DNA from 4 places in the Shewanella sp. Scap07 genome. Region 4 is predicted to be linked to each of the others. Evidence: predicted binding sites of a transcription regulator. Region 4 holds the regulator's gene; each other region holds the start of a gene.

Region 1 (4,214 bases), 760 kb from region 4:
CTATCACCGACATCGGTGGTAAGCAAAATAGCCTGCAGTTGATTCAAGAATCCCATGAAGAGATGGTGCTGTTCAATGAAGAGGTCATTGGCGATACAGAAGGATTAGATTATGCCCAAGCAACGGCGGAATTTAATCTCAAGCTCACCACATTAAAAGTGACCCAACAAACCTTTGTACAAGTCAGCCAGCTGACGTTGTTTAATCAGTTATAATTGGAAGCGAATTTATGTCGACGGTAAACAGTGTTGTAGATACTCACAGTATTGCTCAGCGTAGCCAAACAGTGGCTGCGTCGTCGACAGCGCGAACCGCCGCCACAGACACTCACCCCACCGCTGAAAAAACCGCAATACCTATGCACCGGCTGGAAAGTTACCAGCGCTGGGCGAGTGTCACTCAGGGACAACATAAAGTCTCAGCCGCACAGGTCGCCGAGCAAGGGCTGAAACAAGTCGAAACCTTGCTCAAGCAGCTACACAAACAGGCCAAAGCCAGTTTAAGCAATGACCCAGCTCGCGCAAGCCAAGCCAATCAACAAGCACAACATATTCAGCAGCAATTGACTCAACTTGAAATCAGCTATTTTGACAAACCTTTGTTAGATCATCAGCTTAATTTGGTTTCATCGCAACGCCCTGCGGCTAAGCATCAGTTTGTCATGCGCTCGATTGATTTAACCAGCAGCAAATCACGTGATGAGCAGATTCAAGTACAAGCTAACGGTGAATCAACCACTATTTTGTTACCGGGTAATAGCGACAGTCGCAGTTTGCAAAACCGACTGGCCAAAGGGTTAGCGCCATTGGGAATAGAAGTGATGGCGACCGCTGCAGGTACACGCTTTGCTAGCGATAGCGAACACTGGCAGCAACTGCAACAGGGATTATTGATGACCGGCCAAGGGCAACGCTTGCCTGCCGGAGAACCTCGTACCATAAAGTTACAGGAACAGCTGAGCTGGCAAGATCCTCGCGAATGGCAACTTGGCAGCAATGAAGAGCTAAAACAAGCGATTGCCAAGATCAGTAAATCGCTGTTTAAAGTCGATCAGCAACTGGGCGAAATTCGTGAAGCCAAACAGAAAATGCAGCAACAATTGCATAAGATTAACCGCAGCCAAAGCCATAATGTAAACGTCGAACAAACCCTAGAACAGCTCCATGGTCTAATGCAATCAACGCCGTTTTCGCTACAAGTAACCTCTATGATGGCCCAAGCCAATGTGTCTCGCTCTCACGTCAGTGCACTATTAAAAAGCTAACAACCGCCTTCTCACGCCTTAACCACCGAATAAAAACCAACAACTATTAACTTAAAAATCAGTTATTTAATAATTATTTTAATATTTTTCATCTTTACAATTCAGTTTCGTTTTCCAGTGTCGTTTTATCAATTATGAGAGACAACAGATTATTTAACGTTGACTTATCGAGAGTCTGTTTCTCCTATGAGTTGACGTTAAATAGCCATAATCACACTTGGAGAAACAGCCATGTTATCAGTTCATACTAATTACGCCTCTTTAGTTGCTCAAAACGCAGTAGGCAAAAACAACAGCTTACTTACTACCTCTATGGAGCGTCTATCTACTGGCCTTCGTATCAATAGTGCTGCTGACGATGCGGCAGGCCTGCAAATTGCTTCACGCCTTAGCGCAAACGTTGTTGGCATGGAAACCGCTAACCGCAACATTTCAGATGCAACATCAATGCTGCAAACAGCTGATGGTGCACTTGATGAGCTAAACACTATCGCTAATCGTCAAAAAGAACTTGCTACGCAAGCAGCTAACGGCGTGAACTCACAACAAGATCTAGATGCACTTCAAGCTGAATTCACTCAGCTAACTGAAGAAGTTGACCGTATTGTGGGTGAGACGACTTATGCCGGTAATAACCTATTCGCTTCACTGGATACAGGCGTAACTTTCCAAATCGGTGCAGGCATCAATGAAACACTTGATGTTCAAGTAGCCTCAGCCGGTCTAGCGGGTGTGACAGACGATATTTCTGCAGCGGGCGGCGCAACAGCGGCAATCACTGCAATTGATACTTTCATTGATAACGTCGGTGCTGCACGTTCTGATCTTGGTGCCAACATCAACCGTTTAGGCCACACAGCTTCAAACCTTGCCAACGTGACTGAAAACACCAAAACAGCTGAAGGTCGTATTATGGATGCTGATTTTGCTGTTGAAACAGCTAACATGACTAAGAACCAGCTGCTAGTTCAAGCCGGTACCAGCATTCTTTCTTCAGCCAACCAAAATACTGGTTTGGTTATGGGCCTACTGTAAGCCCCAATTGCGAGTGGTTTACCCAAACCAATTTGAGGGAGCATTTAATGCTCCCTTTTTTTATGTCTATCGTCGCTTTTTCAATATTTACTCACCCACACGCTTAAGCAGTCAACCAATCAAGTCGCCTTACCTAGAGTAACTACAAACGCATTCTGCTCAGTAAGTTAAAGCGGAAAATTACATTCCCGTTGCAAGTAAATAGCGGAAATTATCCGGCCAGGGCTTTACCGTTAGTCATTAATAAACAGACACTTAGCAATTGGCACAGAGTTTGCGATAGCCCCAAGTATGGAGGAGATAAAATGATTTCAGGTATTAGCGCCGCCCAGTTTGCCGAACAGCTCATCATGGCCGAGCGTATGGGCAAAGATCAGCTATATAAAACACAGATGAATCGCTACGAAGCCCAGCTCAGCGCTTATGAGATCTTAGAGAAAAGCCTCAACAGCATGACCAGCAAGCTTGAACGCATTGATGGCGATGGATTTGATGAAAAGACAGTCTCAGTAAGTGATGACAATGCATCGGTAACTGTTAGCCCTGATGCGCCAGAAGGCCAGTATGACCTCTATATCCAGCAACTGGCACAAGCACACCAATTGTCTAAATCTTTTGCCAGTGAAGATGCAACCGGCCTACCTACATCTGGCAACCTTAGTATAGAAGTCGGCGGCGAAACGCTCACCCTTGATATGGGGGCAATTAATGCTGACGGTTCAATGACCATCACTCAACTACGCGACTACATTAACGACCATCCTGACAACCCAGGCGTGCAAGCTTCGCTGATGCGCACCGGCGGAAACGTTGAGTTTATGCTGACCTCTAAAGAGAGTGGCGCTAATAGTCAAATCACTATTCAGCATGATGGCAATGATATCGGCATGACCGAACGCCGAGCGGCCCAAGACGCACTCATCAACCTCAATGGCGTTGATATTCAAAGTAGCAGCAACTACCTAGAAAACGTGATTGATGGAGTCAATATCGACCTAAACAAGACCCACGAAAGCGGCCAAAGCACCACTATCACCATAGGTACTGACTTTGAAGCCAGTGAAACCGCTGTCACAGACTTTGTTGATGCTTTTAATGAATTGATGGATCAAATCAACAAGCTAACCCGCTCTATGGGTAGCGAAGTGGCTGATGACATTGATAAAGACAAAGACGACGAAGATGATGATGAAGACAGTAACACCAGTATTGGTGAAGACCAGCTTGGGGTTCTAAAGGGCGATGCCAGTATACGTATGCTGCAAAATAGCATGCGACAAATGATATTTGAGCCATCACCCAATGGTATGCGTTTATCTGACGTCGGCATCGAAATGAGTCGCGATGGCAAACTTACCGTCGATGAAGATAAGCTCACCGATGCCCTCAAAAGCGATCCTAATGCGGTTAAAGCCATGTTTGTCGACGACGGCGGTTATGTAGACCGTATTGGTGATGTCATCGACCCGTTTACCAAGAGCAATGGCTACTTAGATCTTAAGCAAGACAACTTAGATTCTCAGGTCTCACGTGTCGAAGACAATATGGATCGTCACGATTATCACATGCAGCAACGCTACCAAATTTATCTCACCCAGTTTACCGCAATGGAGGCCAACATCATGAAGATGAACTCCGCAAGCGGGCTGTTTTACTAAGGATACCGATCACTATGTTGAACGAAAATGATCCCTTTAGCGCCTATCGGCATACCACCATCGACGCTCGTGCGGCTGCGGCCAATCCCCATGAGATGGTGCGCATGCTGCTTGATGGTTTGCTCGACGAACTGGAAAGAACCAGCGGCTTTATGCAGCGCCGCAGCTTCGAACAAAAAGGCGGCAGCATCAACAAATGTCTCAACATAGTTCATGGCCTAGATTCGATGTTGGATCTAGACAATGGCGGTGAAGTC
Region 2 (4,214 bases), 2.5 Mb from region 4:
ATATTTGCAGCAAAACCTAATTGGTCATTTGATGATGAAGCTGAAGTTAAAGCAGCCGCCCACTTGGTTTTTTGGTGTATTGGGCCAAGGTGATGAGATGTTGGTAGTCGATAACCGTGATGGCAGTGTGTGGGTTGAAATTCCTGGGGAAGAACCCGCTAAACGACTGGCTGACAGCGTCAGTGATTTCTTAATGCAGCTGACACCTCGGGTGGCGCCACCGGTTGAAATAGTGGAAGAGTCTATGCCGCAAACCGATCATCCTGGTATCTGGCACCGACTTAAAATCATGTGGCGTAATTTACGCGGCAGTCGTTAAGCCGGCTTAGATTCAGAGCAAAAGACTGTTATACAGGTGCTGATAGCCCGTACTTGAATAACAGTCAGCCACACTGGGTGATGAATTATAGGTGATCCCAGGAAATGTTAGAGACAATGCGGCAGTTGTCGCAGCGAAAGTGAAACAAATCGAGTAAAGGTTGCGGCTGCAACCAGTCTTTTGAGCCGCAGCGTGGGCAGGCTCGCTGTTGCTCCGTTGCTAAGCTCTCACCACCAACACGATAGAGATAGTAATAGGTTGGAATGCCGGTGAGGTATTCTATTCTGCCGCGCAGATCCCAGCCGCGGCGAAACAGATCGCTTTTTTCAGAGGTTAACTCTTCCAGGGCTGCAAATTCCGCTTTGGTGGCCGCTGCCATCTGCAGTTCGTCGCACGCTTGCCATTCAGTTTGCCATTTGATGATGCGCTTATGATCGCCATTAAAGGTGGCAGGCAATTGGTATAGAGGAATGGGCTGCAGGGTATCGCCATTGCGGACTGGCGAACACATATGTACATAACTGGTATACAAAACCTGCCAACTTGGCGTGTCGGTGCTACTGACTTCAGAGTTAATATCTTGGCCAATATATTTTTCCCGCGGGGCTAATATTTTTGCCGCAGTTAAATCTTGTAAGGCAACGTTGACCCATGGACTGTTGTGCCGTTTAGCCAAACTACTTTTCTCTGGTGTAAGTAGGCGGACCCGAAATTCCCCTTCGTTAAAAGCCACAGCAAATTCGCGCCCAAGCACTTGGCCGTTGGCGCGGTAGGCTTCGAGTAAGCCATTAATCGCCTGCTCTGCGGCGGTAATCGTGGTGTTGTCAAAACATTCAAATCGCAGTTCGATGACGTGCATGGTAATTAACCTTGTTGCTTAGCTTGAGACTCAAGCTCACTGACACGCTCGGCTAGCGCGAGATATTTATCATTAAGTTGCTTGTAGGCTTGTAAAAGGCTGTCGATATCGTCCACTTTAGGCTCGGCTACGACAGCCGGAGCGGCGCTCAACGGTGCAATAGCCTGTTGATCAGCAGCAGACATGGATTTGTACTGCTGTAGCCCTTGGATAAGCGTAGGCATGGCGACACTCGTCCCCAGCTTGGTTTTTATCAAGGCAAGGGTTGGCGTTCGTCCGCTTTGACTGATTGACTGTGCGGCTGCCAATACTTGGTCAATGGCTGAAGTCATGTGTCGAATTCCTTAAAACTTAGTAAATATCACAAACACTGTGGTGTTCAAAAATTAACATGTTGTTATAAAACAGTTGGTTATGGTTTTGGCATAAGCCTTGCTTTATCGCTAGTTAAGTATAATAGATAAACAGGATGTCAAAGTGAAAACAAAATTATTGGGTTTGGTCTTATTGGGCGCTGTAAGTGTGGGTATGTCAGGTTGTGTGTTGAATGTCGGTGACGGTGAAAGCGAATGGAGTAGCTATGATTCTTGGCAGCATAAACAACAACAAAACCGCACAAATTTAACCCGCTTAACCTTAGGGATGAGCAAACAAGAAGTGTTGTCGTTGATGGGCGATGCGGACTTTAATGAAGCGTACCTTGATAAAGACAAGGAAGTGCATGTGTTGTTCTATCGCACTCAACGCACTAATGGTGATGGTAAAACCACTAAAGATGAGTGTACGCCGATTGTCATTTCTGAAAACGGTGTCGTTGGCTGGGGTGACCGTGCTTATGCCAGCATCTAGCACTATTATCGTAAGCTAACGTCTTCTCAATAAGGTGTCCAATTGGTCAATCACTTCAGACCATTGGGCATCTTCTGCTATTGCCTCGCGTATAAATGCCTGTTGCGCACTATTCCAAAAAGGTGCCTCAGCTAAACTAACTGTGTCTGCCAATGAATGGGTGACCAGAAAGTTATCAATGGACTCTTGGTCTGACTCTAAACCTAACTGTTTAAAAAGCAACGCTAAATCTGGGGTGTTTGTATCCATATTACCAGCTCGTAGTCACTATTTTGATTCCCTAAAGATAGCGCCTTGATTATTATTTGCACTTTTTTTTATTCTTGTTAGGTTATCAGTATTGATCTAGATCACGGAATCACTGCGATGACTACCACTGCCCCAATTGATAAAACTGAAGCGTTAAGAGCGGTTTACCTTACTGCTGAAGACTTAAGAGTGGCCGCTTCTATTCTTTATAATGCCTATCATGATGATCCGCTTTTTGTCGATGTTATGCACTCGGGCGATCAGGTGCAATATGAGAAGAAACTCCGTGGTGCTATTCGAGAAGAGCTCAATAGTTTGTGGCAGCAAGAACAAGTGTTAATAGGCTTATTTGATGGTGAGCGCCTAATTGGTGTGGCGTGCATAGCCACTGAACAACTGCCATTAGGTGAGGCTAGGCTATGGAACTGGCGTTTGAAAATGTTAGTCAGCGCCGGTTGGCAAACCACCCAAGCATTAATGAATAAGGAGCGCTCTATTTTGGAGCACCTGCCTAGTGCCCACAGTGGTGTGCTGCAGTTCATTGCTATTAACCCCATTGAGCAAGGTAAGGGCTACGGCAATCGCTTAGTGCAAGCGGTGATCAGCTGGAGTGAAGAGCAGCCCGAATTGGCTGGAATTGGGGTGTTTGCGGCCAATGACAATCACGCAAAGCTCTTTAGTCGCCATGACTTTGCCCAGTTAGAGCGACTGACCATTGGTAATGTAGAGGGGGATTTGCTCTTCTATCGAGGTCATAGCAATGACTAAACGCTATCAAAGCTTTAAGCAGTTTTATCCATTTTACCTAAGTCAGCACCAAGATAAACGTTGCCGCGCACTACATTATCTGGGGTCAAGCTTAGTGTTATTGTTACTTATCGGCTTTATTAGCAGCGGTAATTTTTGGCTGCTTTTACTGATGCCGGTTGCAGGATACGGATGTGCTTGGGTAGGCCACTTTGTTTTTGAGAAAAACCGTCCAGCCACCTTTACCTATCCTGGGTATAGCCTATTGGGTGATTGGGTTATGTATATCAATAAGATTAAACGCCTATTCAACCAAGGTTAAGTCGGTTGAATGTGGTCTAGCTATGCTATTTAAATTTTGCTCACTTCAATGGTCGGAATGTAAGTTATTTGCTCGTTGCGCGATTTTTAGGCGATTGTGTTGTCTGTGTTTTCAACGGTTCACTTAATAAGATACTTTTAATCAATAGTTTGGTTTAAAGCTAACATGATTAGTTTGTTAATTTTTTGTGTTTTAGAACGCTAAGTCATCACAATGATTAATCAGAGTAACAAGGGTTATATTTAGTCGTCATCCTAGTAACACGCCATGCCATTGGTATTGCTTTGCTCTGTTATCCATTGCATTAATGATTACGATAGAAGTGGCCGCTAGCCCCCATGGAATAAAGAGTTTTGAGGTAAGCGCTTACATTTATCGTTGTGATTATTGTCAGTTTGCTAGCGAAAATCAGTATAAGATTGATGGTATGCAATATACCTCGATAGTGTATATCTCAACATGCCATAACCCGTGTGAGAGATCTCTTACAAGGCTGTAGGACAATTGAGAGATTTTAAGTGTGTTAATGTCATGCCTACCAGTTAGAAGTGATAAAAAACAATAGCTTGCGTGGTTACCTGTCTGTACGCTCGGTGTTTTTTTTATGTTATTTAATTGTGGGGTGAGATATTCGTTGCTGAACGCCATATACTTATAACTGTTCAAGGACGGACGATATTCAAGGAAGTCGAACAGGATGTTCGTATCACTGACAGGAAGTTAGTGATTAAAGGGATATTATCAAGGATGACACGTTTTAGGATTGAAACGTGGGAACTGCTAAGGAAAGCCAAACAATCCAGGATGGAAGGTTTGCTGTCTGGAAGGCGGTATTACAACGGAAGTATTGAACGGAATCAACAAGGACG
Region 3 (4,214 bases), 960 kb from region 4:
ATTGATATAAAGCATGTAAATACAGGAACTAACAACCGAATTACGACACCAACAGGCGGTAAAAGTGGCGCAACTTCTGCACCTCAAACTGCCAGTAATGGTGGCGCAGCAACTAAAAGCGATTCGGTGTCGATCACCTCGCAAGCGCAGCAGTTGCAAAATGTGCAATCTAAATTAAACGATATTCCAGAAGTGGACAGTAAAAAAGTAGAAGAGATTAAAGCTGCCATCGCAGAAGGCCGCTATAAGATTGATGCTGAAAAACTGGCCAGTAATATTGAACAGTTCGAGAACGAACTCAATGAATTAAGCTAGGATACTATGAGCCCGATTAACGACTTAATTGATAAACAATTAGCATTATTGGCAAACTTAAAAGCAGTGACCGAGCAAGAAAAACAAGCTCTCATCAACCAAAGTGCAGATGAACTGTTGGACTTAGCAGGTAAAAAGTCAGACTTGCTCAATGAGATCAAAGCCAATGATATGTCGTTATCGGCCCACCCTGACGTCGCCCAGCTCAAAAGCAATCCCGAGCTAGCGAGTAAAGTCGCTACCGCTCAAACTTGTTTAAATGAGTGTCAACAACTTAATAGTGAGAATGCGACGTTAATTGACCACTGTATGGCCAGCGTTAGCCGCTTTACTCAAGCACTACATGCCTCAAGAAACTCATCAAGCTTAACCTACGATGGAAAAGGGCAAACATCGACTATTGCCACATTGGGCAATGACTTAAAAGCCTAATCTTGTACAACAGCCACGAAAAAAGCCATCATTGATGGCTTTTTTCGTGTTTGATCCATTCTCACCAGTTTTCAGGCAGTCTATGCCGGTTTATCAACGTCTTTTAATGAACCTAGGTCTTTCAATAAAACTAAAAGTAAGTCACTTCTTTCACTTTTTGAGGGCGGTTATGCTGCTGATACAAGGCCCAAACTTGCTCAAAATCTAATTCAAGCTCAGTAACGTAGTGTTCACCTGCCGGGTAGCTTTTCACCACTCGTGCACCGCGAATCACCCCAGAAACAGAGGCCTGGATATCATCGCTCGTTAGCATCCAATCGTTAACTTGACTAGAAGCAGATAGTTGCTGACCATACACTTGCTCAGCCAATTCTCTATATGCCGCTATCTTGGACGCTTGCATCGCCATCAGTACTTTCTGGGACTGCTCTGTCGCAGGCTGAGTAGCCAAAGGAGCATAGCCTATGGCAGTAATCTTAGGAAAGCTGGTCGGCGCTTCGGTTTCCCACTGAATGTAGCGATCATTTTGAGCACACCCACCTATCAACAAGGCGCCCAACAATAACAGTATTCTCATTGCTGCTCTCCTATCAGGCTGACTTTGCCTTGACCCATTTCGCTATGACGATACAACATGCCGCCTTCTGAATAGACTTTCTCTGAGGGTTTAGCAACGCTCGTTAATGCTTCAAGCTCATAACTGGCTTGCGAGGCTGACACCACACGATTATTGGTTACATTCACAATGCGGCTGTTGACGATCACTCCTTGGGTAGTTTTCGTCATTGTCGACACCAATACATGCTCAACCGGCAAGTCAGTTGGTAATTGCTGCCAATCGCGGGTCAGCAAAAAATCCCCTTCAGGGGTCACCCGAATGTTCTGTGCCACATTAATATCTACCAAATTAAACTGGTGTGAATGCATTGCCGCAATTAGGCCTTGTTGTAACTGCAGACCTAGCTCATTGGAACCTTGTAAGCTCTCTAACATCACTGGTGTTGCCACTAGTAAAGGTTGCGTTGGCAATAGTGCATCATTTTGCTTAACCAGCTCATTGCTAATCTGCAACGCTAAATGATTGACCGCCGAGGTTGACGGCAAATGGTTGCCGTCAGCGAGTTGCCCCTGCATGTCATCACTTGTACTGGCACACCCACCCAGCACAAGAAAAACTGATAATACCGCTGCTAATCGCATGTTAATACCTTGAAAATTCGATTAAACAAATATAAATGCTAAACAGTTGCGTCCGTTTTTTATCGGATATTTAGCCCAAAAACTGACAGTTAGTAGGAAAGTGAGCAAAATTTACGCCAATTGATTCAGAATGACTCACTTGCTTTTGTATTATCGGCTTAGAAACGAAGAACTTTAACCTCAAGACATTATCTAAGTATAAATTTTAAAAGCGATAAGCTCGAAAGCAGGCACGATAATTGCTAATTATTTTATGCAAACAATAAACATTGCCAAATTCGCCATAAAAGTGGCACTGGCAAGATTTAACGTTAATACAGATTATGGCTAACTGGACAACCAAATGAATCGATTAATATGGGGCGTGTTGTTGATACTAAGTGGCAGTTTAATGCCCACATTCGCTGCATGGGTTGATGCACAAGGCGAAGCAAAGATCATCAACAACAATGTGACTCAAGCACGAGAAGAGGCCATTCATCAAGCCCTCAGCTATGTGAGCTTACGATCTGGCGGTAGCTTTTCTAGCAGTCAACGAATTGAAAACGGTCGGCTAGTAAAAGATCAATTCTCGATGGATCAATCGATTAATATTACTCAAGTGGAACTCGTTAGCGAGCGTGTTGTTGGTGACCGCTTAATGGTTAACATACGCGCAGACGTCAACAATGGAGCAAGCAGCCAGTGCACTAACGAGTCACTGAAAGCGTCTATATTGGTCCCGCAAGCGCAACTGCACCATCGTGAGCAGCTACGTTACGGCAATATCGGCCACTTTGAGCGTCACCTATCAGAAAGACTCGGCCAAGTTATTGAGCGTCATGGTAAAGCCAGTTTCCCCCATGTTCATGCCAGTGAACGCCTAGATATCGAACAGGCTTTAATCGACATAAGAGGCTATCGCTTGCCCACTTGGTTAAGCGAAATTACCGACAGCCAATACTTATTGTTGCCAGAGATCATCGACATCTCTACCGCCCCACCGGAAACAAGTTTGTTTGGCATGATAAGTGATGACCCTCAGCGCCAGTTCCAACTCAAGCTGTCGCTATACCATGGTATCAGTGGTGAGATGATCTGGAGTGAGTTATACAATTCGCCGGCGCCGTGGGAGTTTAAAAAACAGCTTACAGTGCCGTCTAATAGTAATATTTTTTGGTCATCAAGTTATGGCAAAAATATTGAAAACATCTTAGTCCAAGCTAGTGAAGATATCGATAAAATTCTAAATTGCCGCCCACTTCTCGGTCAAATAGTCGCCAAACAGCATGATCGTATTATCATCAATTTGGGCCGCCGCCATGGCATCAAAGTTGGCGATGAGTTTCAGTTGGTATTACAACAAAACATGCCTGACAGACTTGATAAAATGCGTGCGATAGCTGGCCAAAGCCGCGCATCGATTAGCATTGACCAAGTTACTGAAGAAAGTGCTACTGCATTACTTCAAGGGCAAAATGCTTCTTTGAATATTCAAATTAACGACCTGGCAATCAAGCAATAGCACAACAGGTCGTATAGGAATTAAGCAACTCTATTTAAAGCGCTTTAACCAGCTCTTTTCATCTAGAGTAAAACCAGTATAATCACTGGCGTCTCCCTATAGCTCAACAGGATAGAGCAGTCGCCTCCTAAGCGATCGATCGGGGTTCGAGTCCCTGTGGGGAGACCAGTTTTAATCGCTTAGTTCGCAGGCTACCACCTCTATCCGGTTTTGCTGCTGCCATATTTACAGGTCGTAGTATTGCTTGTACCAAGATACAAACTGTTTAACGCCTTCCGCTATTGACGTCTTTGGTCGGTATCCAGTCGCTTTTGTAAGTGCTTCGGTTGATGCCCAAGTTGCGGTCACATCTCCTGGCTGCTGCTCCATAAAGTTCTTCGCCGCTTCAATACCAAACTCTTTTTCTAGACAGGCAATAAAGTCCATTAGCTTTACCGGCGAACCATTGCCAATATTATAAATCGCATAGGGAGCGGAACTAACGTTAGGCTGACCAGTTTCACTTTTTTCGCCAGTAGGTGCTAACACCAGCACTTTCATAATACCTTCAACAATATCATCAATATAAGTAAAGTCCCTCGACATCTCACCGAAGTTATAGACATCAATAGTTTTACCAGTTGAAATCGCTTTGGCAAATTTAAACGGTGCCATATCAGGCCTTCCCCAAGGACCATAGACAGTAAAAAATCTTAAGCCTGTAGTGGGTAGACTATATAAATGAGAGTAAGTATGTGAGATTAACTCATTCGCCCTTTTTGAA
Region 4 (4,214 bases):
ACATTAGAAAAAGATGTTATCATTGACGCCATCAGCCCTGAAGAGCCGATACAAACAATTGAAACAACATACCTAGAACTCGATTTAAACACCATGATTATGACGTCAGATAGGACAATCAATATCACGGGAAACGACTTCATCATCACGGGTGAAGGCTTGTTTGGCGATCTGAACAAGCAAACCGTAAAACTGACGAGTCAGGTAAAAGGTACTTATGAAACTAAATAAACTTATTGCTGCTGCTTGTTTGTCAGTCCTTAGCTTGCAGATTGGTGCGGTTGAAAACGATTTGCTGCAAGAAGTCAAAATTGCCGCTGCGAGCCAAGAAGCAGATATTAAAAATAATCAAATAATCTTCAATGGCCCAGTTGAGGTTACCCAAGGCTCAATCAAGATTAATGCAGATGAGCTACGCGCGTTTACCAAAGATGAAAGTAATGGCAAAATTTTGGTTGCTACCGGTACCCCGGCAACGTATTCACAAATAATGGAAGATGGTCGTCCAGCAAAAGCCAGCGCCAGTGAAATTCGCTATGAACTTGCCACCCGCACCTTAACCCTAATTGGCAATGCCACACTTGAGCAAGATGGTAGCCAAGTGACCGGTAACCAAATACGTTACAACATTGAACAACAACAGTTAATTGCAGAGAGTACCGGCAATGACCGTGTCATTACGATTATCCAACCCGAAAACTACCAAGAGCTTGATGAACCTGAAAGCAAACCTCAGGAGCAACAATGACCGATAAAACGCTCAAAGCGGTCAATTTAGCCAAAAGCTACAAAAGCCGCGCTGTGGTTCAAGATGTGAGTTTAACCGTTAAAACTGGGCAGATCGTCGGCTTACTGGGCCCAAATGGTGCGGGTAAAACGACCACTTTCTACATGGTTGTTGGCTTAGTTCAGAGTGATAAAGGTCGTATCTTTATTGATGAAGACGATTTAACTTTAGATCCTATGCACCTGCGTGCGCGCAAAGGTATTGGTTACCTGCCACAAGAAGCCAGTATTTTCCGCAAGTTATCGGTTAGAGATAACATCATGGCCGTGCTGCAAACCCGTAAAGAGCTCAATACCGCACAGCGAGAAGAACAGTTAGAACATTTATTGGAAGAGTTCCACATTACTCACATTCGCGATAGCCAAGGTATGGCACTATCGGGCGGTGAAAGACGTCGAGTTGAGATTGCTCGGGCACTTGCGGCAAACCCGAAGTTTATCTTATTAGATGAACCGTTTGCGGGAGTCGATCCTATCTCGGTTATCGACATCAAAAAGATCATTGAGCAACTGAAAAACCGCGGCCTTGGTGTGTTAATTACTGACCACAATGTACGCGAAACACTCGATGTTTGTGAGCGAGCCTATATTGTGAGTCATGGCAATCTTATCGCTGAAGGCACACCCGCTGAAATCTTGGACAATCAACAAGTCCGTGCGGTGTACTTAGGTGAACAATTCAAGCTATAGTTAAACCATAGTGAGGGTGATGACTGTTGACAGTGTCATCACCTGATTAAATTTTGGGGATTAGAGAAACCCCATAAAAAACAAGCAAGCTTTCTCATTTTATAATTACAAAGAAGGGAATAGCAGTAAGATGAAAGCGTCACTCCAGCTCAAAATGGGTCAACAGCTCACCATGACTCCTCAGCTGCAACAGGCCATCCGCCTCCTGCAGCTGTCGTCATTGGAATTGCAGCAAGAGATCCAACAAGCATTAGAGTCCAACCCGCTATTAGAATTGGACGAAGAGCAAACCGACGCCAGCGATAGCAGCCAAGATGATAAAAATAGCGACACTGACGACTACAGCGCAACCACTGACAGCGCCAGCAATCAAGATAGCTCATCAGTAGAAACATCCGAGGCCCTCACCCAAGAATCAATGCCAGATGAACTGCCCGTTGATACCACGTGGGATGAGGTATATACCGCAGCCCCCAATGCCAGTTCTGGCGCAATGCGTGATGATGATATGCCCTTCCAAGGTGAAACCAGCGAAGGCTTGTATGAACATTTAGAGTGGCAAAAAAACCTCACGCCTTTTTCAGACAATGACAATGCCATCGCCACGGCTATTATTGACGCCATTGACGAGCGCGGCTATTTAACTCAAACCTGCGAAGATATTCTCGATGCCATGGGCGATCCGGAAATAGAACTCGATGAAGTTGAAGCGGTACTTAAACGCATTCAACACTTCGACCCTATTGGCGTGGCCGCCCGAGATTTAAGCGAGTGCTTGTCAATTCAGTTGGCACAGTTTAGCGAGAGTACCCCGCATATTGGCAATGCCAAGCTACTCATCAAAGAGCATTTAGATTTAATTGCTGGGCGAGACTTCCGCTTGCTGATGCGTAAAACTAAGCTCAAAGAAGATGATTTACGTGAAGCCATTGCATTGATCCAATCACTGAACCCTAGACCCGGGTTAACCGTTGCGCCTAACCGTGATGAGTATGTGATTCCGGATGTTACGGTCACTAAACAAAAAGGCCGCTGGGTGGTTGAACTCAACCCTGATTACATGCCAAAAATCAATGTCAATCAGCACTACGCATCTATGGCTCGTAGCACTAAAAACCAAGCCGATAGTCAATTTATTCGAGGTCACCTCCAAGAAGCGAAATGGTTCTTAAAAAGCCTTGAGAGTCGCAATGATACCTTGCTAAAGGTGGCTAACTGCATCGTTGATTTCCAACAAGGATTCTTCGAGTTTGGTGAAGAGGCCATGAAGCCAATGGTCCTCAACGATATTGCTGAAGCGGTAGAAATGCATGAATCGACCATATCACGAGTTACCACACAGAAGTATATGCACACCCCACGTGGCATTTTTGAACTAAAATACTTCTTTTCGAGTCATGTTGGCACAGATGATGGCGGCGAGTGCTCTTCGACAGCTATTCGCGCATTCATCAAGAAATTAGTGGCAGCAGAGAACCAGAAGAAACCACTAAGCGATAGCAAGATGGCACAGCTATTGGCTGAACAAGGAATAAAAGTGGCTAGACGGACCATTGCCAAGTATCGTGAGGCAATGCTTATACCACCGTCAAACCAACGTAAGAGTTTATGATCCGTTAATTGAACACTGGAGGACCTATATGCAAATTAATTTGACTGGACACCATGTAGAGATCACTGATTCATTGAGAACTTATGTTCAAGAAAAGTTCTCAAAGCTTGAACGCCATTTCGATCAGATCAATAATGTGCACGTTGTGTTGAATGTAGAAAAAATGCAACAGAAAGCTGAAGCCAAAGTTCACCTTTCCGGCGGTGAAGTGTTTGCCACTTCCCATAATGCAGATATGTATGCCGCCATTGACTCCCTGATAGATAAGCTCGATCGTCAGGTAATTAAACATAAAGAGAAGCTGACAAAACATTAACGATGGAACTAAGTACCATCCTGCGGCCGGAGTGCACGACCTGTGCCACACCGGGCAGTAAGAAAAAGGTACTGGAATTAATCAGCGATTTAGCTGCTGTCCAGTACCCTACCCTTTCCTCACAAGAGATTTTTGAAAGCCTATTGGCTAGAGAGAAGATGGGTAGCACAGGTATAGGTAACGGTATCGCCATTCCTCACGGTCGTCTGAGTAATATCGAATATCCTGTCGCAGTATTGGTCAAGTGTGCTGAGCCGATTGCGTTTGACTCAATCGACAATCAGCCAGTTGATATCTTATTTGCTTTACTGGTGCCCAGTGATCAGTGTGAACAACATTTAAGTACTTTATCCTGCATGGCTGAAAAACTTAATGATAAATTCATACTCAAACAGCTCAGAAAGTCCCATGATGAAGCAGAACTTTATCAGGTGATAACTCAATGAAACTCGTGATGGTATCCGGACGTTCCGGCTCAGGTAAATCAGTAGTACTTAGGGTACTTGAAGACTTAGGTTACTATTGTGTCGACAATTTACCTTTGCCACTGATGGACTCGCTGCTGGAGCAGCTGAAAGGCCGCAATGAACTGGTTGCCATCAGTGTTGATGTACGTAATATGCCAGAGCAAGATATCGAGCTGGAAAAGCAGCTTGCTAATTTGCCAGCAGACACCGAACTACTGAGCTTCTTTCTCGATGCCAGTGATGAAGTGTTGCTAAAACGCTACAGCGAAACTCGTCGCCTACACCCACTCTCCCATTCACAAGCATCACTAAAAGAAGCTATTGAGCTCGAAGGTAAATTACT

What was found. The regulator sigma-54, encoded in region 4, starts transcription at its own class of promoters, with help from an activator protein. The targets are predictions, from matches to a motif close to GTTGGCACGNNNNTNGNNT.
Region 1: a site for sigma-54 is predicted at 2,561-2,579, ahead of fliD (flagellar filament capping protein FliD). Genes of this name have one in related genera too.
Region 2: a site for sigma-54 is predicted at 1,598-1,616, ahead of FLM48_RS06940 (DUF3192 domain-containing protein). Genes of this name have one in related genera too.
Region 3: a site for sigma-54 is predicted at 2,174-2,192, ahead of FLM48_RS14420 (flagellar assembly protein FlgT). Genes of this name have one in related genera too.

Annotation. Positions count from the first base shown of each region.
Region 1 covers NZ_CP041329.1:5,012,025-5,016,238, forward strand. Annotated here, with positions in the region: gene flgL (flagellar hook-associated protein FlgL) at 1-215, shown strand, start outside; gene FLM48_RS22150 (hypothetical protein) at 230-1,264, shown strand; gene FLM48_RS22155 (flagellin) at 1,496-2,299, shown strand; gene fliD (flagellar filament capping protein FliD) at 2,605-3,957, shown strand; gene fliS (flagellar export chaperone FliS) at 3,972-4,214, shown strand, end outside.
Region 2 covers NZ_CP041329.1:1,576,286-1,580,499, forward strand. Annotated here, with positions in the region: gene syd (SecY-interacting protein) at 1-319, shown strand, start outside; gene FLM48_RS06930 (Zn-ribbon-containing protein) at 405-1,178, opposite strand; gene FLM48_RS06935 (DNA-binding protein) at 1,184-1,510, opposite strand; gene FLM48_RS06940 (DUF3192 domain-containing protein) at 1,707-2,027, shown strand; gene FLM48_RS06945 (DUF2789 domain-containing protein) at 2,043-2,276, opposite strand; gene FLM48_RS06950 (GNAT family N-acetyltransferase) at 2,394-3,044, shown strand; gene FLM48_RS06955 (DUF962 domain-containing protein) at 3,037-3,345, shown strand.
Region 3 covers NZ_CP041329.1:3,290,132-3,294,345, forward strand. Annotated here, with positions in the region: gene flgM (flagellar biosynthesis anti-sigma factor FlgM) at 1-315, shown strand, start outside; gene FLM48_RS14405 (flagella synthesis protein FlgN) at 322-747, shown strand; gene FLM48_RS14410 (LPP20 family lipoprotein) at 878-1,324, opposite strand; gene FLM48_RS14415 (FlgO family outer membrane protein) at 1,321-1,947, opposite strand; gene FLM48_RS14420 (flagellar assembly protein FlgT) at 2,291-3,451, shown strand; tRNA gene FLM48_RS14425 (tRNA-Arg) at 3,544-3,619, shown strand; gene FLM48_RS14430 (NAD-dependent epimerase) at 3,677-4,214, opposite strand, start outside.
Region 4 covers NZ_CP041329.1:4,250,455-4,254,668, forward strand. Annotated here, with positions in the region: gene lptC (LPS export ABC transporter periplasmic protein LptC) at 1-231, shown strand, start outside; gene lptA (lipopolysaccharide transport periplasmic protein LptA) at 218-748, shown strand; gene lptB (LPS export ABC transporter ATP-binding protein) at 745-1,476, shown strand; gene FLM48_RS18725 (RNA polymerase factor sigma-54) at 1,607-3,088, shown strand; gene hpf (ribosome hibernation promoting factor) at 3,117-3,404, shown strand; gene ptsN (PTS IIA-like nitrogen regulatory protein PtsN) at 3,407-3,850, shown strand; gene rapZ (RNase adapter RapZ) at 3,847-4,214, shown strand, end outside.